Regions from separate parts of the Sagittula sp. P11 genome, predicted to be linked through region 3. Evidence: riboswitches for the same ligand, from Rfam matches in the RefSeq annotation. Region 3 holds a riboswitch; each other region holds the start of a gene.

Region 1 (7,376 bases), on a different replicon from region 3:
GGACGAAGGCGGCGCCGATGTCGTTCTTCTGGACAATATGGACACGCAAACCCTTGTGAAAGCGGTGGAAATGACCTCCGGGCGCGTTGTTCTCGAAGCCTCGGGCAATATGAAGCTGGCCCGCATCGCCGAGGTCGCGGCGACGGGCGTCGATTACATCTCCTCGGGCGCGCTGACCCATTCGGCGCAGGTTCTGGACCTTGGGCTGGACTTCTGAACCGGAAATCCGCCGCGCACGTATATGACTGTTTCGTATAAGAAAGCGCAATATTATTGCGCTGCGCTTGCGAAAGGGCCGTCGAGAGGGTAACCCTGCGTCAGCCTGTCTTCGGAGGACCGACATGAGCCAATCCGCCCCGCAACGCAGCCTCACCGCGTCCGACATCCGTGCGCGCAAGGGGGCCGGTCCGCTGGTCTGCCTGACGGCCTATACGACCCCCGTGGCACAGCTGGCGGATGCGGACTGCGATCTGGTTCTGGTCGGTGACAGCGTCGGCATGGTGCTGCACGGGTTGCCCTCGACACTCGGCGTGACGATGGAAATGATGGTGCTGCATGGCCGCGCCGTCGCCCGGGGCCTGAGCCGCGCGCTGATGGTCGTCGACATGCCCTTCGGCAGTTATGAAGACTCCCCCGCCCAGGCCTTTCGCAACGCCGCCCGGCTGATGGCTGAAACCGGCGCCGGCGCGGTCAAGCTGGAAGGCGGCGCGCATATGGAAGACACGATCCGCTTTATCGTGGAACGCGGCATTCCCGTCATGGCCCATATCGGATTGACGCCGCAGGCGGTGAACGCACTTGGCGGCTACAAGGTGCAGGGGCGCGGCACGGATGCGGACCGGATCGCCGAAGATGCCCGTGCGATGACCCGCGCGGGGGCGTTTTCAGTCGTGCTGGAAAAGGTGCCCGCCGCGCTGGCGGACCAGATCACCGCGGATATCGCCATCCCCACGGTCGGCATCGGGGCGTCAGCGGGCTGTGACGGGCAGATCCTTGTGATCGACGACATGCTGGGCCTTTTCGACGCCTTCAAGCCGAAGTTCGTGAAACGCTATGCCGACCTGGCTGCCGAGGCGCGCACCGCCATCCGCACCTACGCGGAAGAGGTCCGCGCCCGCAGCTTCCCCGCCCCCGAACATGTCTTTTCCCAGGAGGAACCGGGCACATGAAGATCATCCGCACCAAGACCGAGCTGCGCGCCCTGACCGAAAGCTGGCGCCGCGCCGAGGAAACCATCGGCGTCGTGCCGACCATGGGCGCACTGCATGCCGGGCACCTGTCCCTGGTGGAACGGGCCTGCGCCGAAAACGACCGGGTGATCGTGACGCTGTTCGTGAACCCCAAGCAGTTCAACAACCCCGAGGATCTGGCGAAATACCCAAGGACCGAGGACAGCGATGCCGAAAAGCTGACGCCCTATGGCGCGGATATCCTCTATGTGCCCGACGGCGCGCAGATGTACCCCGAGGGTTTCGCCACGACCGTGTCGGTGACCGGCGTCAGCGAAGGCCTGTGCGGCGGGGCGCGCCCGGGGCATTTCGACGGGGTGGCCACAGTGGTGACCAAGCTGTTCCTGCAGACCGATGCCGACCGCGCCTATTTTGGGGAAAAGGATTACCAGCAGCTGCAGGTGGTGACCCGCCTGACCCTGGATCTGGACCTGAAGACCGAGATTGTCGGCTGTCCGACCATTCGCGAGGAAGACGGCCTCGCCATGTCCTCGCGCAACCTCCGGCTCGCCGCAGGGCCACGCGAAATTGCGCCGGTGATCGCCCAGGTCCTGGACGACGCCGCGCGTGTCATCTCCCGCGGCGGACAGGTCGCGCAGGCCCTCGACAAGGCCAGGGCGGTGCTGCTTTCTGCCGGGTTCGACACCATCGACTACCTCGAACTGCGCAGCGATCCCGACCTCAGGCTGATGACCAGGGCAGACCGCCCCGGTCGCCTTTTCCTGGCCGCCTGGCTCGATGGCGTGCGCCTGATCGACAATGTCCCTGTCGCGGGTCTCGCAAGCGTCCCGACTCCCGACGATCACCCGCTCGAGCCGACCTGACCGGGCCACCGCCTCTCAGTCCTGCGCCCGCAGCCCGGACCGCGCGAGGGCGGCAATCAGGTCCGTCCTGGTGACGATGCCGACGATCCGGCCCTTTTCAAGGACCGGCACCGCATCGACATCACCATTGGCCATCATCGGCAGGAGCTCCCCGACCGGACTCGCCGGTACCGCCCGAGGTCCGGCGACGCTCATGATGTCCTTGGCACGGACCGGCTGCGTGCGATCCCGGTCGATCAGGCGCCGAAACGCCGCGACATAGCCACGGTCGAGCCGAAGCGCATCCTCGCGCGCGCGGTCGATCAGGTGCATCTGGAAGATCACGCCAAGGTAACGCCCCTCGGCCCCGGTCACCGGAAGCGAGGTAAAGCGATGATGTCTGAACAGGTCCGCAATCTTTGACAGCGGAGTGTCCGGGCCAATGGTCACCAGATTGCGCGACATGACGTCGGTCGCCAGAAGCGGACCTGTCCGGTGCGCGGCGGCCTGCAACTCGGCCGCGCCGATCAATCGCGCCAGATCCTCGACACCCAGATTGAACGACTGGCGATAGCGATCCAGAAGGTCCGTCAGTTCTTCTCGGGACAGGCCGATGCGCTTGGCGGGATCGGGATCTTCGGTGCGGTGGCGACTTGGCTCATCGAACTGGCGGAATGGATATCTGCGCCCCGTGAGCCGGGCGTAGATCGCAGCACAGACGACCAGCGCGAGGGTGCCCGTGGCGACGGGTGCGATCGCGAACCAGAATCCAAGTCGCCCGACCGCCTCCGGGCTCATCGCCGCTGTCATGGCGACCGCACCCGCCGGGGGATGGATCGCGCGACACAGGATGCCGACCGTAATCGTCAGCCCGACCGCAAGGGCGATCCGCAGGACAGGGTCAGCGACCACGGAACAGACCGCCACACCGACCAGTGCCGCAAGAGTGTTGCCCACCACCGCCGACCACGGCTGCGCCAACGGGCTGTTGGGTACTGCGAACAGCAGAACCGACGTCGCACCGAACGGGGCAATCAGGTAAAGGCCAAGCGTCAGGTCGACCACGGGCGACAACAGGAATGCGCCCGTCACCCCAAGCCCGATCAGGGCGCCGATCCCGGCGCGAAGGGCCTCGGCTGGCGAGGGGCGGCCAATAACCGGGCCAAGCGAACGGAACAGGGACTCCATGACTGCTGCCTTGTCTGTTTTGCCTAAAGTTTCAACAAGCGAGGGCAGGCGCAAGCACATCCGCCCGGCATTGAACCGGGCGCTCAGCCTGATATGCTGACGCTCACCTAGGGGTGTCCCGACAAGGGGCTGAGATATCGCTGGCGATTGCAGCGCGGTGACCCTTTGAACCTGATCCGGATCATGCCGGCGAAGGGACAGGATCGCAGCGCTCTCTTGCCCTTGCCGGCCTCAGCATGACGAGGCCGCCTTGCCATATCAACCGACAGACCCACGCCCGATCCCGTCGGCCATCGCCGTAGTCGTGCGCGACACTCAGGTGCTTCTCGTGCGTCTGTATCGACCCAGAGAAATCCTGCTCATGCTACAAGGGAGAACGTAGCGATGAGTATGACGATGGACGACAGCATCAAGCGTTGGACGGCGAAGCGTAAGACGGCGCTGGTGATCGAGATCATCCAGGGCAAGACGACGGTTGCGGAGGCGAGCCGGTCGTTTGACCTGGCCCCTTCCGAGATCGAGGGCTGGGTCGAAGACGCGAAGCGGGGGATGGAGAACTCGCTGCGGGCCAATCCGCTCGACATTCGGGAGCAATACGAGAAGCAGCTCAAGGACCTTCAGGAGGCCTACGGCGAGGCCATGCTGGAGCTCCGGGCGCGAAAAAAGTTGCAGGCCCTGCTGGATGCGCAGGACGGGAATTGATCCTTCGCATTCAGCAGGGCCTCAGCGCCGAGGGCATCACGGTGTCGATCGCCAGGCTCTGTGCCTGGTTCGGCGTGCCGCGCCGCACGGTCTACTACAAGCCGGTGAAGGCCGCTCCGCGGATCGATCCGCGCTTCGCCGAGCCGATCAAGGCGATGATCGAGGAGGAGCCCTCCTTCGGCTATCGCACCGTGGCCTGGCTCCTGGGCTTCAACAAGAACACGGTGCAGCGGATCTTCCGGCTCAAGGGCTGGCAGGTCCGGAAGCGGGCCGTCGGCATGCGGCCCCGCATCCAGGCCGTTCCATCCGTCGCCACGGCGCCGAACGAACGCTGGTCCACGGATATCGCCCGCATCTGGACCGGCAGGGATGGCTGGGCCTCGCTCGCGCTCGTGATCGATTGCCATACCCGGGAGTTGCTGGGCTGGCATCTATCGCGCTCCGGCAAGGCAAGCACTGCCAGCGCAGCTCTCGAGCACGCGCTCATCGCCAGGTTCGGCACGCTCGGCCGCGTCGAGGCGCCGTTCCTGCTGAGGTCAGACAACGGTCTGGTCTTCACCAGCCGCCACTTCACGGCGCTGGTCCGAAGCTACGGCCTGAAGCAGGAGTTCATCACGCCCCACTGCCCCCAGCAGAACGGCATGGTCGAGCGCGTCATCCGGACCCTCAAGGAGCAATGCGTTCACCGCCATCGCTTCGAGAGCATCCAGCATGCGGCGCGGGTCATCGGAGACTGGATCACCTTCTACAACAACCGCCGCCCTCATCAGGCGCTTGCCATGCGCACGCCAGCCGAGGCATTCAGATTAGCGGCTTAACCTGAGCAGATTCCGCTGGGTCGATACACGTCGCGCCAATCCGCCCGATGCGGGCCTTTGGGGATTTCCCGGCGGCAAGATTGACCAGGGCGAACCCCTGTTCGACGCAGCCATCCGCGAACTGGCCGAGGAGACCGGCGTTTCCGCCGAACCGCTGCGCGTGATCACGGCGCTCGACGCATTTGACCACGACATGGTCTTGACCCCTGAAACTGGTCCGAACCGAGTGCGAATTTTTGGGTACATTTCTGGCAACAGAGGAGTGTACCGATGCCGAAGAAACGATTCAGCGACGAACAGATTGCCTTTGCATTGAGGCAGGCGGAAGCCGGGACGACGGTTGGCGAGATCTGTCGAAAGATGGGGATAGCCGAAGCGACGTTCTACCGCTGGAAGAAGGTCTATGCCGGGATGGGGGTATCCGAGATCCGCCGTCTCAAACAGCTCGAGGACGAGAACGGCAAGCTGAAGCGTCTGGTCGCCGATCTGACGCTGGACAAAACCATGCTTCAGGATGCGCTGCGAAAAAAGTGGTGAAGCCTGTTCGACGTCGCGAGGTTGTCCGACACTATCAGCATGTGTTCGAGGTGTCGGAGCGTCGGGCCTGCAGGGCTATGGGCTTCGGGCGGGCTTCCCACAGATATCAATCCAGGCGCGACCCCGCGGTGGAACTGCGGATGCGCCTGAAGGAACTGGCCGAGAGCCGTGTGCGGTATGGATATCGTCGTTTGCATATCTTGCTGCAGCGCGAAGGCTGGCAGGTAAACCACAAGCGTCTGTATCGCCTCTATTGCGAAGAAGGCCTGTCGATCCGAACGCGCAGCCCCAAGCGACGACGGGCCTGCCGGTATCGATCCGGCCGATCCGAGGCGGACGGCATGAACGATGTTTGGGCGATGGACTTCATGTCGGACCGGCTGTTCGACGAACAACCGTTCCGCATTCTGACTATCGTGGACTGCTTTACGAGAGAAGCTCTCGTGACTGCTGCGAGGACGAAGTTCCGAGCTTACCAGGTCATCGACGAACTGGATCGATTGGCGCGGATCAGGGGCAAGCCCCGAAGCATTCGAGTCGACAACGGCCCCGAGTTCTCTGGTCGGTTGCTGGATCAGTGGGCCTACTTGAACAAGGTCGAGCTCGACTTCTCCCGGCCCGGAAAGCCAACGGACAACGCATATATCGAGGCCTTCAACAGCCGCCTCCGTCAGGAATGCCTCAACGCCTCATGGTTCCTGTCGATGGATGACGCCCGCAACAGGATCAATGCCTGGAGAGCCGACTACAACGAAACCAGGCCGCATTCCTCGCTCGGAAACTTGACGCCGAGCGGATTTGCGGCCCAATTGAATGAAACCCGAAAGGTCGCATGAAGCCCGGACCAGAAACGGGGTGAACTCCACATCCCTCCTGTGACACTCAAATACTGGCACAGTTTTAGGGGGCTAAGACATTGTGCCCCAGTCTTTCTTTGTCTTGTACATCGTCAACTGGTGCCTGCTTGCCGGCTTTTAACTGTATGCTACTGCGATAGAACCATCGGCGAGTGACCGGGCTTCGATGGCTAGATGCGCTTCTAGCTGGGTTTGATGTGCTGCACCAAGCGACCGCGTTGGCAATCATGATGTAGACTGTATTTTTGCGTGGCGGTAGAGGATTCAGTTTCAGTTGTCCTGCAGGTTCGCTAGCTAGGTACCCATGCAAATCGACAACTACGACCGCACGGAATGGACCAAGAGGCTTTGTGCTTCTCTCCACAACCTAGAAGTGGTACAGCGGCCATTTCTGCAGTGGTACTTCACTCCGAGTGGGTATCCTCGGATCCTTCGCAACGGTCGGGACGAAACGCCATATCCCAGCGAAGCAATTGCGAAGCTCTATGACGATGCGCTGTTCGAGGCTCGTTTTGGAACGACCGGAAAGTTCAAGAATCTGAAAGCTGCACTGGACCCCGCCCGTGGAGTCTTGCGAGACCATCCAACCTTGTCACGCGCCATGGGCAGAGACCTCAAACGCGACGACTTCCAGATCGGAATCCTGAATCACACCTCAATGACGACGCTCAGTCAGCTGATTGTCGGCCTTATGGAGTGTCAAGACGAAGGGACTACGGAACCGTTCCTCAAGCCAGCATCGGACTTGAGCACACTCTTGGAACTCTCATTGGTGCAAGCCGGCGCGCAAAAAGCTGAATCCTTGGGAACGGCGATCGATGTGGCAGTATACTGCGGGGCACGCTTTGAGGAGGAAGTCGATCTCGGGGAAGAATATGCGCTGCTCCCCTTCGAACATCTTGCTGACTACGTTGACATGGACTGGCTGAAAGCGGTTGCCGCGGAACAAGTGAGCTGGCGGCGCATGGAGCAGGTTTTTGGTATCGTGCGGCGGTTTCCCTGGAGGCCCAGCGTCGGGAACCTGCACTTTCCCCCAGAACCGGAAACAAGGAATCCACCGCCGCTGTTTCATCGCTGGGCGGCCGAGTTTGCCAATCTGCTATCAGTAGTGATGAGCTATCGTGTTTCGTGGCTCGCAACATTCGAAGGGTGCATTCCACGCCGCGCAGCAAAGCTCCTAGGCTCCCATCACGACGCCGCTCAAACGCACAAAGGCCGCTCAATCAGCCACCTGTTCTCTCC
Region 2 (7,376 bases), 1.9 Mb from region 3:
AGCGCCAGCAGCTCTCCGCGCCGGTTGGCGAGCGCCATGGCCCAGGCCATGCACAGCACGGTGGAGGCCAGCGCCACGGCGATCGAATGACCCGCCGCGCGGAAGGTGTCCGGCCCCAGCAGCAGCAAGCCGGGCGCCCCCCGTGTCAGGACGGTGCCCAGCGGCACCAGCAGGAAAAGCGCCGCCGCCACGATCCAGGCGTAGTCCACACCCCGGACCCACCCCCTGCCGTCGCTGCGCGGCACGATGCGGTCGCGGCCCACGCCGAACCCTTCGCCCCGCGCGATCTTCAGCGCCGCCAGCCCGGCGACCAGACCAAGTGCCAGTTGCACCAGCGCCAGGACCGACGCCCGCCCGAGGTCGAAATCGAAGCGCATCGCCTGGTAGATCGCCAGCTCGACGGTCGTCGCACGCGGTCCGCCGCCAAGCGTCAGCGCCACGGCAAAAGAGGTCAGGCAGATCACGAAGATCACCACGAAGGCGCCCGGCGCGACGCGCAGCACGACCGGCGCGTCGATCACCCGCCACATCGCTCCGCGCGACAGGCCGAGCGAGGCCGCAAGGCGCAGCCGCTCTCCCGGCACCGCCTGCCAGCCGTTCAGCAGCATCCGGACGGCGAGCGGCAGATTGAAGAACACATGCGCCAGCACCACGCCATGGAACCCGTAGACATCGACCAATGGCAGGCCGAGGACACCCAGCAGGCCGTTCACCAGTCCGTTCCGGCCGAAGACCGCGATCAGGCCCATCACCGCAACGATCACCGGCAGGATGAACGGCGCCCCCATCAGCGCGACCAGCGCCGCACGTCCGGGAAAGCGTTGCCGCATCAGCGCCCGCGCCACCGGAACGGCCAAGGCCACGCTGACCGCCGCCGAGATCGCGGCCTGCACAAGCGTGAAGCGCAGCGCGGCGAGGTCGCCGGGCGCAAGCGCACCCAGCCCCCCGGCCCGCAGCAGCACAACCGCGACCGGCCCCAGCGTCAGCGATGCAAGGGCCGCGCCCGCGATCAGCGGGAGAGCGCGCGCCGCCATTCCTCGATAGCCTCGTCCCTGAGCGCCGCGGCCTCGTCCTCGGAATAGAAGATCACCTCTTCCGGCAGGTCGAGCTGCTGGAACCCTTCCGGCCACTCGTCTTGCGGCAGGGCAGCCGGGATCGACCAGTTGCCGGTCGCGATCATCGACTGGAAGTCGTGGCTGAGGATGAAGTCCATGAACTGCTGCGCCAGCTCCGGCTGGTCGCTGCCCGCGACCTTGACCGCCAGTTCGACCATGAAGTAATGGCCCTCGGGGAAGATCGCCGCCTTCTTCGTCTCGTCGCCCTCGGCAATGATGTGATAGGCGGGCGAAGTCGTGTAGCTGAGCACCATGTCGGCCTCGCCATCGGTGAACAGCCCGTAGCTTTCCGACCAGCCCTTCGTCACGGTGACGATGTTCGGCGCCAGCGCCTCCCAGAAGGTGCCAGCCTCGTCGCCGTAGACCGACTTGATCCACAGGACCAGCGCAAGGCCGGAGATCGAGGTGCGCGGGTCCTGGATGACGATGCGCACGCCTTCGGGCAGCGTCTCCATCGCTTCGAGCGAGGCCGGCGGCTCCATCTTCGTGGCGTCGTAGACAAACGCCGTGTGCCCGTAGTTGAACGGCAGGAAGACCTCGTCGGTCCAGTCCAGCGGCAGGGTCAGCGGCGACAGGTCGACCCCGTGCGGCGCGAAGAGGCCGCTTTCCCGCGCCTTCTGCGTGACATCGGTGTTCAGGCCGATCACCACGTCGGCTTCGGTCCGGTCGCCTTCAAGCATGATGCGGGGCAGCAGCTCGCCCGGCTTGAACTGCAGGTCGCAGCCGCACTGGGCCTCGAACAGTTCCTCGATCTTCGGGCCCGGGCCCCACTCCGAGACGAAGTAGTCCGGGGCATAAACAGTCAGAACCTCCTGCGCAGCGGCAGCCGTGACGGCGCCGGTGGCAAGAAACAATCCCGCTGCAAAAGTGAAGGTCTTCATCATCTTCCTCCAAGTTTCGCTCACGAGAGGGCAAGATTCGGAGTCAGACCGATACCTTCCCTCCGCCGGTGCTAACCGGTTCAGGTTCAACGGGTTGATGCGGCTACGCAAATCTCAGGCGGATCGTGCTCCGCCACCCCGAGGTAGGGCGGACCCTAGGGCTGTGCGCTCCGGCTGGCAAGGCGAAACCCCTTGAGCGCCCGCGCGCCCTGCCCTAGGACACCGCCCAAAGGAGACCGCCCATGAGCCTCAACACCTTCGGCCATATCTTCCGCGTCACGACATGGGGCGAAAGCCACGGCCCCGCGCTGGGGGCAACCGTCGACGGCGTGCCGCCGGGGGTGGAGATCGACGAGGCGATGCTTCAGCGCTGGCTGGACAAGCGCAAGCCCGGGCAGAACAAGTACACCACGCAGCGGCGCGAACCGGACGCCGTGCGCATCCTGTCGGGCACGTTCGAGGGGCGCACCACCGGCACGCCCGTCCAGCTGATGATCGAGAACACCGACCAGCGGTCGAAGGACTATGGCGACATCGCGCAGAAGTTCCGGCCCGGTCACGCCGACATTACCTATTTCCAGAAGTACGGCATTCGCGACTATCGCGGCGGCGGCCGGTCCTCCGCGCGGGAGACGGCCGCGCGCGTGGCGGCGGGCGGTCTGGCACGGGCGGCGCTGAACGCCTTGGCCCCGGATGTGGAGATCCGCGGCTACATGGTGCAGATGGGCCCGCGGAAGGCGGACCCCGCCCGCTACGACGATGCGCAGATCGAGCAGAACCCGTTCTGGTGTCCGGACGCCGAGACGGCGGAAGACTGGGCGGGCTACCTCGACGACCTGCGCAAGTCCGGTGACAGCGTCGGTGCAGTGATCGAGGTCGTGGCACGCGGTGTGCCCGCGGGTCTCGGGGCGCCGGTCTACGGCAAGCTCGACACCGATCTGGCCGCCGCGATGATGTCGATCAACGCGGTGAAGGGCGTCGAGATCGGCGAGGGCATGGCAGCGGCGGCGCTGACCGGATCCCAGAACGCCGACGAGATCTTCATGTCCAACACCGGGCCGCGCTACAGTTCGAACCACGCGGGCGGCATCCTTGGCGGCATCTCGACCGGACAGGAGATCGTCGTGCGCTTCGCGGTGAAGCCGACCTCGTCGATCCTGACGCCGCGCAAGACCATCACGCTGACCGGCGAGGAGACGGAGATCGTCACGAAGGGCCGTCACGACCCTTGCGTCGGCATCCGCGCGGTCCCGGTGGGCGAGGCCATGATGGCCTGCGTCATCCTCGACCACCTGCTGCTGCACCGTGGCCAGATCGGCGACGCGGGCGGACGTATCGGCGGCTGAACGGCCGGATCAGAACTCGTCCCAGCTGACCGGGCCGGAGGCGGCAGAGGCCACCTTTTTCGGTGCGGGGGACCGAGCCGCGGCGGGCGCGTTGACCGCCACCTTTTCTTCTTGGACTTCGACCGGGCGGGGATCGACGTTCTCCCCCTCCCAGCTGCCATGCAGCAGGCGTTCTTTCTGTTCGGCAGAGGTCCCGTCGTCGGCCCTGTCACGGCCACGAGATGCGCCGCCCTTTGCGCCTGACGTGCCCGCACCGGCGTCCGCTGTGTCATCGGAGCTTACGGCCTCAGACTTGATGGCAGGGCGACGGGCCCCGGTGCCAACCCGGGTCTCCAAAGGGGTCTCAAGCGTGAAATCCATTCCGAAGAGTTCCGGCACACCCGGCGGGACGGAGGTGGATGCGGATACTTCCGTCCCGCCAGTGAATTGCGCGAGAAGGTCGGACAGGCGCGTCGCCTCGACCGTCAGTTGCTGGCTCGATGCGCTGGTCTGGTTGACCATGGCGGCGTTGTGCTGGGTCACCTTGTCCAGTTCGGCGATGCCAACGTTGATCTCCTGAACGCCGCCCGCCTGTTCGCGCGCCATCCGTGCGATCGACGACACGAGGCCGGAGACCTCCGACACGCTGTCCACGATGTGCGACAGGGTCTGGCTGGTCTCCTGCACGAGCCGCTCGCCGTCCTCGACCTGGTCGACGCTGTTCATGACGAGCTCCTTGATCTCGCCCGCGGAGGCGGACGCGCGCTGCGCCAGTCCCCGCACTTCGGAGGCGACCACGGAGAAACCCTTGCCCGATTCGCCCGCGCGCGCCGCCTCGACCCCGGCATTGAGCGCCAGCAGGTTGGTCTGGAAGGCGATGTCGTCGATCACCGTGATGATCTGGCTGATCTGTTCTGAGCTTTTCGCGATGGAGCTCATGGCTTGCAGGGCGCGGGCCATGACTTCGCCGCCTTCCTCTGCGCGCCGCCGGCCCTCGACGACCTTTTCGTCGGCGTCCCTGGCCTTGTCCGCCGCCGATTGCACACCGCTCGACAAGGCGTCGAGGGCCGCGGCGGATTCTTCCAGCGTGGCGGCCTGCACCTCCGCCCGGCGCGACATCTCCTCCGACATGCCGGACAGCTCGGTTGCGTTGCTCCGCACGGTCTGGGTGCTGTCTCGCAGCGAAGCGACCAACGTTTCGAGCGCCTGCGCCAGGTCGTTGAAATCGCGGCACAGCTTGACGTAACTGTCGCCCAAATCCTCCCAGTCCTCCGCTTCGATCCGCTGCCCCAGCTTGCCGCCGCGCAGCTGGCTCATGGAGACACCGAGCGCCTGGAAGAGGTCGATCCTGCGCCCGTTTTCGGCCCGCGTACGCTCTTCGGCGCGTTCGGCATCGACCAGCTTTCGGCGCAGGTCCTCGAGCGCGCGGGCAATGGCGCCGACCTCGTCCCCGCGGTCGCGATCCGCGATCGGGCTGTCGTAATCGTTCCCGACCAGGCGACCGATCCGTTCCCGCGCACGCTCGATCGGCTGGGAAAGCTGGCGCCCGAAGAAATACGCGAGGAGTATGCCCACGGCGGCGGCAAAGCTGTTCGCCAGCAGGATGCGAAGTTCGGCAGACTCGAGCGTCGTTTCCGCCTCTGCACGGGCCGTGGCTGCCGCGTCGTTGATCCAGTCCATGAGGTCACCGACATGCTGCTCGGCGGTGTCGAGTTTCGGCAGGATGTCCCGGCGGATCGTGTCGAGCTGACCGAAGAGCGCCTCGCTCTGCGCCTCTTCGAAATACTGCGGGATCTGCTCCAATGCGATCCGGACGCCTTCCAGTTGCGAGCGGGCGAAGGTGTGTTTCTCCGACGGTTTGGTGAACAGCGCCTCCGCCGCGGTGAGGTTCGTCAGCGACGCGGCATAACCCTCCGCAAACGTATCCCAATTGCCGTCCGGTGCCACTCCGAACAGCAGAAGGTTGGACACGGATTCGTCGATTTCCTCCATCAGGGCATTCAGCGCCGCGCTCTCCTCGGATGTGTTGTTGCCGCTCTGGATCACGGCGCCCAGCTGGCGCTGGGTGACCCAGCCAAGTCCGGACACCGCCAGCAGCGACCCGACGAGAACCGCGGCCAGGAGGAAGATCTGCAGTCGAATGGAGAGCCGGCTCATGCTGTACCTCGCGTCGATGGCTGGCGCGCGGGGACAGAAAACTCCGCCCCACGGCCTTGGCGCGACCCTAGATGCGATGGGTAAACAAAACCTGCCGCCGGCTTCGGCAAACTGCCGTGGTTTTCGCAGGTTTTTTAGCTGTCGCGCGGCACGGGGGCAGAGGCGGCGGGCAGTTTCGCAAGCTGCACCAAGAGGATACCGCCGGCGATCACGGCCACGCCGACCAGGTCGAGCAGGCGCAGTTTCTCACCCAGCAGCGCGGCTGCGATGGCCACGCCGAGGAACGGGTTGAGGAAGTGGAAGGTCGACGCCCGGACGGTCCCGATGCGGTTGACCAGCAGCACCCAGACGAAGGTGGCCGCAAGACCGGGCACCAGCGTCGTATAGGCGAAGGCCGCGATCAGCCGCGGCGACCACGCGATTTCCGGCGTCTCGAGCGCGAGCGCAGGCACCCAGAGCACCGCGCTGCCGATCAGCATCTGCAGGCCAACGACCATCATGAAGTTCCCGCCGGAGGTCGCCCCCCGCAGCGACAGGGTGGCTACGGTCAAGGCCAGCACCCCCAGCACACAGAGTGTCACGCCGAAGAGGTCGAGCCCCCCGCCGAAACGCGCGCCCATGATGATCACCACGCCCAGCACACCGGCCACCAGCCCCAGCGCGGCCTGTCCCACCAGCTTTTCGCCCAAGAAGAGCCATCCGGCAAGCGCCACCAGAAGCGGCATGGTCGACGCGATGATCGCGGCCAGCGACGCCTCGATGGTCTGCATGGCGACGAAGTTGAGCCCGAGATAGAGCGCGTTCTGACAGGTGCCGAAAACGACGGTCGCACGCCATTGCGCCGCCGTCAGCCGCCAGCTTTGCCGCATGATCAACGCGATCACGACAGCGATGAGGCCCGAGATCAGGAACCGCAGCGCCAGTGCCGTAAGCGGCGGGGCGGCGGCGACGATGATCCGGGCGGAGGTGAAGGCAGAGGACCACATCGCCGCGAAGGCCAGTCCCATGAGTATTGCGCGCATGTCCATGGCGCCAAGGCTTAGGCCCTGCGCCGACCGAGGGAAAGGCCCGGCGCGCAGGTCCCGCGCCGGGGCGGCGCACAGCCCCGCCCTACAGGGTGTCCCGACGGTCCGTAGGGTGGGGCTATGCGCCACCCCGCGCGAAGGCTCAGACCGGAAGGTGGCCGGTCTTCACATAGAGCAGGCAACCGTCCTGCGATCCCCGGCTTTTGCCCGCGCCGTCCGGACTGCGCAGCCAAGTCCCCGCGGGACAGCGACCGGTGTCGTCCTCCAGGACGCCCTCGACCACGAAGATCTCCTCGGATGTCGCCTTGTCGGCCGTGTCCAGTCGTGCGCCCGGTGCAAACCGCACCATGCGGACCCGTTCGCCCGGCACATCGTGCAGGAGAAGCTCGCTCACCCCCGGCGCCCTGCCCGGCTGGAACTGCGCCGTCCGGGTGTCGATGACCTTCTGCTCCGTATCATTTTCGTCGAACTGGCAGAGCTTCACGAGGATCGTCGCACCTTCGGGGCCGATACGCGGCGTGTGGCGCGTGCCGATCGGATTGCGCACGTAGGTGCCCGCCGGATAGTCACCGAACTCATCGGAGAAAACGCCCTCCAGCACGAGGTATTCCTCGCCGCCGCCGTGCGTGTGGGGATCGAAGGCGCTGTTCGGGGCGAAGCGCACGATGGTGGTGGCGCGGGCTACCTCCTCGCCGATCCGGTCCAGCATCATCCGATCCACGCCGCTCGCCGGTGACGACCGCCATTCGTAATCCTCCGGACGCACCACCTCGCGCCGGGTGAAGTCCGCTCTCAACCGCATGGGCAGCCCTCCCTTTCCCGTCAGGATAACCGGACCCGCCCGCAAAAAAAGCCCCGTCTGCAGGGCAGACG
Region 3 (7,376 bases):
CGGGTCGGGCTGCGCGGGGCGTCGAACCAGGTCTCGCCCTCGCGCGTGGCCAGCAGGTCCGGGCTGGTGTCGCCGGGCAGGTGGCCGCCCTTCAGCAGCACGGCGCGTGGTCCGAGGTCGAGGAGGGCGCGGGCGTGCGCGACCATCTCCGCGCGGGTCGTGGCCTCCGGCCAGTCGAGCAGGTCGGCGGCTTCCGGCAGGTTCGGGGTGATGACCGTGGCGCAGGGCAGCATGGCGCACAGCGCCTTCACCGCGGGTTCCTGCAGCAGCCGGTCGCCGCCCTTGGCGACCATCACCGGGTCCAGCACCACGGGGCAGTCGAGCCCGTCGATGCCCCGGGTCACCGTCTCGATGATGGCGGCGTCGCCGAGCATGCCGATCTTGACGGCGTGGATATGGATGTCCGCGCGGATGGCGGCGATCTGGTCGGCGATCAGCCCCGTGTCGCAGAGGCTGACGCCGGTGACGCCCCTTGTGTTCTGCACCGTCAGCGCGGTGATCGCGGTCATGGCATAGCCGCCCATGGCGGAGATCGCCTTGATGTCGGCCTGTATGCCCGCGCCGCCTGAAGGGTCGGAGCCCGCGATGGAGAGGATGTTGGGGATCATGTTGTCCTCCATGCGTCGCAAAGGGCACGGGCCACGGCGGTCATGTCGGCGGCCCGCGATATGGCGGAGACGACGGCCATGCCGTGCCCGCCCGCCGCCTTCAGCGCGGCGGCGTCTCGGGCGGTCAGGCCGCCGATGGCGATGCAGGGCAACGCGGTGCGCGCCGCGATGTCGGCGAAGCCGTCGATGCCGATGGGGGGGGCGTGATCGGGCTTCGACCCGGTGGCGTAGACCGGCCCGACGCCGAGGTAATCGACGCCCTCCGGAACGGCCGCCAGCTGGTCCGCGTGCTCGACCGAGAGGCCGAGGATCATGTCCGGCCCGATGCGCGCCCGGATGGCGGCGGGGTCGCCGTCGCCCTGACCGATATGCAGGCCGTGGGCGCCGGCGGCGATGGCGACCTCCACCCGGTCGTTGACGATCAGCCGGGCACCGAGGGGCACGAGCGCAGCCTTCAGCTCACGGGCGAGCGGCAGGAGATCGGCGTCAGACCGGGTCTTGTCGCGGAGCTGGATCCAGCCCGCGCCGCCCTGTGCCGCCGCGATTGCCTGCGCTGGAACCGGGGCAGGGGCCGTCGCGTCGGTGACGAAACAGAGCGGCGGTATCATGGCCGGATGATCCGCGCGCCGCGCGCCAGGTCCTGCCCGTCGAGCGTGTAGAGCGCGTCGAGGAAGGCCACCTGGAACGATCCCGGGCCTTTCGCCTTTTCGCCGGCCCTCTCTCCGGCAAGGCCGTAGTAGGCCAGCGCGGCGACCGTCGCCTCGAACGGGTCCTGACCGGCGATGAAGGCGCCGACGATGCCGGTCAGGGAACATCCCAGCGCGGTGATGCGCGGCATGAGCGGGTGGCCGTTCTCGACCTCGGCAAAGCGGGTGCCGTCGGTCACGAGGTCCGCAGCCCCGGTCACGGCCACCACGCCCCCGGTCCGGCGCGCGAGGCGGACGGCTGCGTCCGAGGCCTGCGAGACCGCGTCGCCCGCATCCACCCCCTTGCCGGAGGCGCCCTCACCGGCGAGGGCGATGATCTCGGAAGCGTTGCCGCGGATGACGGTGGGGTTCAGGGCGAGGAGCTTTGCGCCGACTTCCCGCCGGTAGGTGGTGGCGCCGACGGCGACGGGATCGAGCACCCAAGGTTTGCCGCGGTCGTTGGCGGCCTTGGCGGCGGTCTGCATGGAGGCTGTCCATGCGGGCGACAGTGTCCCGATGTTGACGGTCAGGGCGCTGGCGATGGCGGCGAATTCGGCCGCCTCCTCCTGTGCGTGCACCATGGCGGGCGACGCGCCGGCGGCGAGCATGACGTTCGCCATGACGTTCATCGCGACGAAGTTGGTGATGTTCTGCACCAGCGGTGCGGTGGCGCGCATGTGGTCGAGGTATGTGTCCGGTGTCTGCATCGTGTCCTCCTTTGCCGGACGGCATGGAAGACATCGGACGAAGGACGGGGCATAGCCCGGACGTTCCGCTGCGCCTCCCTCCGCCGGCATTATCCGGTTCAGGTTCGAAGGGTACGTCTCAGCCCGGTTTCCCGAGCGCCCCCGTCGCTAGTGCGGGGACACTTGCATCCGTCACGGTGCGCGTCAATCGCCCGGACCGGATTTTCTGCGGGTGGCAGGGGAAGGCGGCATCCGGGCGGGGCCGGAAAAACAGAACCGGGCGCAGCAGGGCTGCGCCCGGTCCGGGGATCAGCGTCGCGTCAGAGCGTACCGCGCGACATCTCGGCAGCGATGTGATCCGCCTGCCGGATCGCCAGCGCCACGATCGTCAGCGTCGGGTTCTCTGCCGCGCCGGTGGTGAACTGCGAGCCGTCCGAGATGAACAGGTTCGCGATGTCGTGGGTCTGACCGTGCTTGTTCACCACGCCGTCGCGCGGGTTCTCGGACATCCGGTTGGTGCCGAGGTTGTGCGTGGACGGGTAGGGCGGCGTCGGGAACACGCGGGTCGCGCCCACCGCCTCGTACATGGCGATGCCCTGCTTGTAGGCATGGGCGCGCATCGCCTTGTCGTTGGCGTGGTCGCTGAAGTGGACGTTGGCCACCGGCAGGCCGTGCTGGTCGGTGACGTCGTGGTTCAGCGTGACGCGGTTGGTCTCCTGCGGCATGTCCTCGCCGACGATCCACATCCCGGCCATGTTCTCGTAGCTGTCGAGGGCGGAGGTGAACTCCCGCCCCCAGGCGCCGGGGTCGAGGAAGGCGGCCATGAACGGAATGCCGAGCGACAGGGTTTCCAGCTCGTAGCCGCCGACGAAGCCGCGCGACGGATCGTGCCGCGCCTCGTCCTGCACGATGCCCGCCATGGTGGTGCCGCGCCACATGCGCACCGGCTTGTCGAAGGTCGCATAGACCGACCCGGTCATGTGGCGCATGTAGTTGCGCCCCACCTGGCCCGAGCTGTTGGCGAGGCCGTCCGGGAACATCGACGAGGCGGAGTTCAGCAGCAGGCGCGGGCTTTCGAAGGAGTTGCCCGCGACGCAGACGATCCGTGCCTTCTGCATCTGCAGGTTGCCGTCCGCGTCGAAGTACTCGACGCCCGTCACCTTGCCGCTGTCGTCGTGCAGGATGCGGGCCACATGGGCGCGCTCGCGCACTTCGAGGTTGCCTGTGTCCTCGCCTGCCGGGACCTCGGTGTAGGCGGTCGACCACTTGGCGCCCCACTTGCAGCCCTGGAAGCAGAAGCCGGTCTGCTGGCAGGGGATGCGGTCGCCGTCGTCGCGGGTCTGGATCGCCATGCGGCCGGTGTGGACCTCGGTGTAGCCAAGCGCCTTGGCGCCCGCCTCGAACACCTTGTAGTTGTTGTTGCCGGGCAGGCCGGGGCGGTTGCCCGTGCGGGTCACGCCCATCTTCTCCTCGGCCTTGTCGTACCACGGCGCCATTTCGGCGGCGTCGATCGGCCAGTCGAGCAGGTTGGCCCCCGTCACGTCGCCGTAGGTGGTCCTGGCCTTCCACTCGTGATCCTGGAACCGCAGCGAGGCGCCGGCCCAGTGGGTCGTCGTGCCGCCCACGGCCTTGACGATCCACGCGGGCAGGCCGCTGAAGTCCTTCGCCACGCGCCAGTCGCCGGACGTGGTGCGCGGATCGGTCCAGGCCAGTTGGCCGAAGCTCTCCCACTCGTCGTTGACATAGTCCTCGGGCAGGTAGCGCCCGCCCGCTTCCAGAGCGACGACGCTGATGCCCTTCTGGGCCAGTTCGTTGGCCAGCGTGCCGCCACCGGCCCCCGTGCCGATGATGACGACAACGCTGTCGTCGTTGAGATCAAAGGGTGCAGTCATGTTCATTCTCCTCCCGGAGCCGGCCTCTCGTCTCGCTTCTGCATCCGTCGAAGGGGCCCTGCGCATCTGGCACGGCGTTCGGCGGGAGAGGCGGGGCGGGAGGATGGCCGCCGATTACAACCAGTTGATGTCGTCGAAGCCGCGGTCGATGTAGCCACCCTGCGAGTAGCTCTCCCCCTCGTAGCCAAAGATCGGCCAGACCGATTTCTGGTTGTAGAGCCCGGTCACGAGCCCGCCCCGGACCTGCTGGAAGAACGCGCTCTCCTCCATGCCGCGCAGGATATCCACGCGGTCGCGTTCCCAGCCGGTGTCGATGTAGGACGCAAAGCCCTTGCCGCGGGCGGCCGCATCCAGCGCCGCGATGCCCGCAGTGATCGCCACCGCGGTTTCCGGCATGTCATAGCCCTTCACCGCCTCGACGTAGTTGGCGTCGGGGATGCGGTCGTGCGGGTAGATGTCGCGCGCCATCTGCACCAGCGTCGCGAAGACCTGGGAGTCGAGATGCGTTGTCTCGTAGGCCCAGGCCGCGTCCGGCGCGGCGATGAAGCCCGCCCCCGCAACGAAGGCGGCACCGGCGGCGCTGGCGCGGGACAGCAACTGCCGGCGTGTGAGCCCCTTGGGGCTGCTGTTGGTGTTCATGTGGTCTCCTCCCTTGAAAAAATCTGGGTCAGTGCGTCACTTGAAGCGCCCCGAGCGTTCGAGCACTTCGATCTGGTAGCCGTCGGGATCGGCGACAAAGAAGAAGCGGCCGACCAGTTCACCGGCGGGCGCGAATTCGACAAGCTTGCGGGGGGCGAGGCCCTCGGCCTCGAAACGGGCATGTTCGGCATCGAGATCGTCGACCGACACGGCGAGGTGGCCGTAGCCGTCGCCGAGGTCGTAGGGCTCCGTCCGGCCCTTGTTGACGGTCAGTTCGACTTCGAAGCCGGTTTCGTCGTTGCTCAGGTAGACGAGCGTGAACTCCGGGAAATCCAGCCGGTCGGCGATTTCCAGCCCGAAGGCCTTGCGGTAGAACGTGACGGAGCGGTCCTCGTCGAGGACGCGGATCATGCTGTGGATGGCTTTGGCCAACGGGGCCTCCTGAATCGGTTCGAATTATTGACCAATTCAGGATGAAGGATATTCGGCGCGTGCGGGTAGTAGGGACGTACTACATGCACGTTTTGTGATCTGACTGCCTATTCGGCGGCCATCGGTGTGGTTCTGTCGTGGTGAGCGGTCTTGCCCGACTGGCCCACGAAGACAAGGCATGCAGTGCGCAGAAGCGACGTGAAATTGACGGGTTCGCCCCGGGTTTCAAGCACTTCCGAGTGCAGACGCGAGACGAAGGCCGGTGTCGACATGTCGTCGGCCTCGGCGATCTGGTCGAGAATGTCCCAGAAGGCATTTTCAAGCCGGATGCTGGTGCTTTGCCCGTTCAGCCGCAAACGCCGCGTCGTCGAGGTGTATCGCGCAGGATCCTGGCCGGCAAAAACTTGGCACATCGTGCTCTCCTTTCATCGGTGTCCGACAGGATAGAGAAGGAGGCCCGCGACCGTCCATAATGAAAAAGTATCGGAGAGGTATGATCGGTGTCATCGGGTGTCTGCGGATCGGGGCCGTTTGGCCCCGGGGGGACAGAGGACCGCTTGTCACCCGTTGGCCCCGAAAGCCGGAGTTGCGGGCAGCGATACCGGAAATGCGGAGCCATTTGATCTGGATCGTGTGACGGTTCGGCCGGCCCGCTATGATTGCTGCAGTTGCACATCGGTTCAGGGGGCTCTTCTTCGCATGGCGGAACATCCGGATCACGGTCGCATCCTCGCCATCCGCGGGGCGCTTCTGGACATCGTCTTCCGGGCGGAGGACCTGCCGGCGATCCATGACGCGGTCGAGGTAGACGGCACGGAGGGCGAGGCCTTTGTCGCCGAGGTGCAGTCGCATCTGGATGCCACGACCGTGCGCGCCATCGCGCTGAAGCCCACCAACGGGCTGCGGCGCGGCATGGCTGTGCGGCGCACCGGCGGTCCGGTCCGGGTGCCGGTGGGTGAGGCCGTGCTCGGTCGGCTGCTGGATGTCACCGGGGTGGCGCGGGACCGGGGCGCGCCGCTGCCAGAGGACACGCCCCGGCGGCCGATCCACAACGCGCCGCCGCCGCTGTCGGAGCAGGCGGGCCGTCACGATGTGTTCCGTACCGGGATCAAGGTGGTGGACCTGCTGGCCCCGCTGTCGCGCGGCGGCAAGGAGGCGATGTTCGGCGGTGCCGGTGTCGGCAAGACGGTCCTAGTCATGGAGCTGATCCAGGCCATGGTCGCGCATTACGAGGGGATCTCGGTATTCTGCGGCGTGGGCGAGCGGTCGCGCGAGGGGCACGAGATGCTGTCGGACATGACCCGTGCGGGCGTGCTGGGCCGGACGGTGCTGGTCTATGGCCAGATGAACGAACCGCCGGGCGCGCGCTGGCGGGTGCCGCTGGCCGCCATGGCCATTGCCGAGCACTTCCGGGACGACCGGCACCGCAACGTGCTTCTGTTGATGGACAACGTGTTCCGCTTTGTCCAGGCAGGGGCGGAGGTGTCGGGCGTGCTGGGCCGCATGTCCAGCCGCGTCGGCTACCAGCCCACTCTGGCGACCGAGGTGGCCGAGTTGCAGGAGCGGATCGCGGCACGCGGGTCGGCGTCGGTCACGGCCATCCAGGCGGTCTACGTGCCGGCCGACGACTTCACCGATCCGGCCGTCACCACCATCGCGTCGCATGTGGACAGCACGGTGGTGCTGAGCCGGGCGATGGCGGCGGAGGGCATGTACCCGGCGGTCGATCCCATCGCGTCGACCTCTGTCCTGCTCGACCCGCTGGTGCTGGGCGAAGACCATGTCGCCACGGCCAACCGGGTCCGCCGCACCATCGAGCACTACAGGGAACTGCAAGACGTGATCTCCCTGCTCGGGGTCGAGGAACTGGGGCGGGAGGATCGCGATGCGGTGGCCCGGGCGCGGCGCCTGCAACGGTTCCTGACGCAGCCCTTCACGGTGACGGAGGCCTTCACCGGCATCGAGGGGCGGTCGGTCGACATCGGCGACACCGTCGCCGGGTGCAACGCGATCCTCGCCGGTGAGGCGGACGACTGGGACGAAGGGTCGCTCTACATGGTGGGCACCTTCGAGGAGGCCCGCGCCAAGGAGGAGGCCGGGCGCGGGGCACGGGCGGTGGCATGAGGGGGGCGCTGCACCTGACGATCACCACGCCGATGGCGGTGCTGGTCGATGCGGCGGACGTGCGGTCCGTCCGGGCGGAGGACGAGAGCGGCCATTTCGGCATCCTGCCCGGGCATTCGGACTACCTGACCGCCTTGCCGGCCTCCGTCGTGCGCTGGCGCGACGGGGCGGGGCGGAGGGGCTACTGCGCGCTGCGCGCCGGGGTGTTGACGGTGACCGGCGGTGCGGACGTGGCGATCGCCTGCCGCGAGGGGGTTCTGGGCGACGACCTCGACGACCTGATTGCCCGGGTGGCGCGGCTGCGCCACG

Evidence for each region. A riboswitch is a leader RNA that binds a small molecule or an ion and turns the genes downstream of it on or off. The one in region 3 is predicted to bind thiamine pyrophosphate.
Region 1: another riboswitch for thiamine pyrophosphate. It lies ahead of CDO87_RS23745 (DUF1153 domain-containing protein); the one in region 3 lies ahead of thiM (hydroxyethylthiazole kinase).
Region 2: another riboswitch for thiamine pyrophosphate. It lies ahead of CDO87_RS11915 (thiamine ABC transporter substrate binding subunit); the one in region 3 lies ahead of thiM (hydroxyethylthiazole kinase).

What each region holds. Positions count from the first base shown of each region.
Region 1 is NZ_CP021915.1:16,289-23,664, reverse strand. It holds gene nadC (carboxylating nicotinate-nucleotide diphosphorylase) at 1-217, shown strand, start outside; gene panB (3-methyl-2-oxobutanoate hydroxymethyltransferase) at 342-1,169, shown strand; gene panC (pantoate--beta-alanine ligase) at 1,166-2,053, shown strand; gene CDO87_RS23755 (HPP family protein) at 2,069-3,220, opposite strand; TPP riboswitch at 3,320-3,436, shown strand; gene CDO87_RS23745 (DUF1153 domain-containing protein) at 3,605-3,922, shown strand; gene CDO87_RS23740 (IS3 family transposase) at 3,919-4,740, shown strand; partial or broken gene CDO87_RS27630 (NUDIX domain-containing protein) at 4,769-4,933, shown strand; one part of gene CDO87_RS23730 (IS3 family transposase) at 5,011-5,263, shown strand; one part of gene CDO87_RS23730 (IS3 family transposase) at 5,263-6,113, shown strand; gene CDO87_RS23725 (HEPN domain-containing protein) at 6,439-7,376, shown strand, end outside.
Region 2 is NZ_CP021913.1:2,469,087-2,476,462, reverse strand. It holds gene CDO87_RS11920 (hypothetical protein) at 1-1,034, opposite strand, end outside; gene CDO87_RS11915 (thiamine ABC transporter substrate binding subunit) at 1,010-1,996, opposite strand; TPP riboswitch at 2,037-2,147, opposite strand; gene aroC (chorismate synthase) at 2,239-3,342, shown strand; gene CDO87_RS11905 (methyl-accepting chemotaxis protein) at 3,352-5,478, opposite strand; gene CDO87_RS11900 (DMT family transporter) at 5,613-6,506, opposite strand; gene CDO87_RS11895 (cupin domain-containing protein) at 6,646-7,305, opposite strand.
Region 3 is NZ_CP021913.1:587,004-594,379, reverse strand. It holds gene thiD (bifunctional hydroxymethylpyrimidine kinase/phosphomethylpyrimidine kinase) at 1-608, opposite strand, end outside; gene thiE (thiamine phosphate synthase) at 605-1,216, opposite strand; gene thiM (hydroxyethylthiazole kinase) at 1,213-2,001, opposite strand; TPP riboswitch at 2,060-2,154, opposite strand; gene CDO87_RS02850 (GMC family oxidoreductase) at 2,301-3,872, opposite strand; gene CDO87_RS02845 (Twin-arginine translocation pathway signal) at 3,987-4,511, opposite strand; gene CDO87_RS02840 (VOC family protein) at 4,548-4,943, opposite strand; gene CDO87_RS02835 (ribbon-helix-helix domain-containing protein) at 5,051-5,356, opposite strand; gene atpD (F0F1 ATP synthase subunit beta) at 5,643-7,067, shown strand; gene CDO87_RS02825 (F0F1 ATP synthase subunit epsilon) at 7,064-7,376, shown strand, end outside.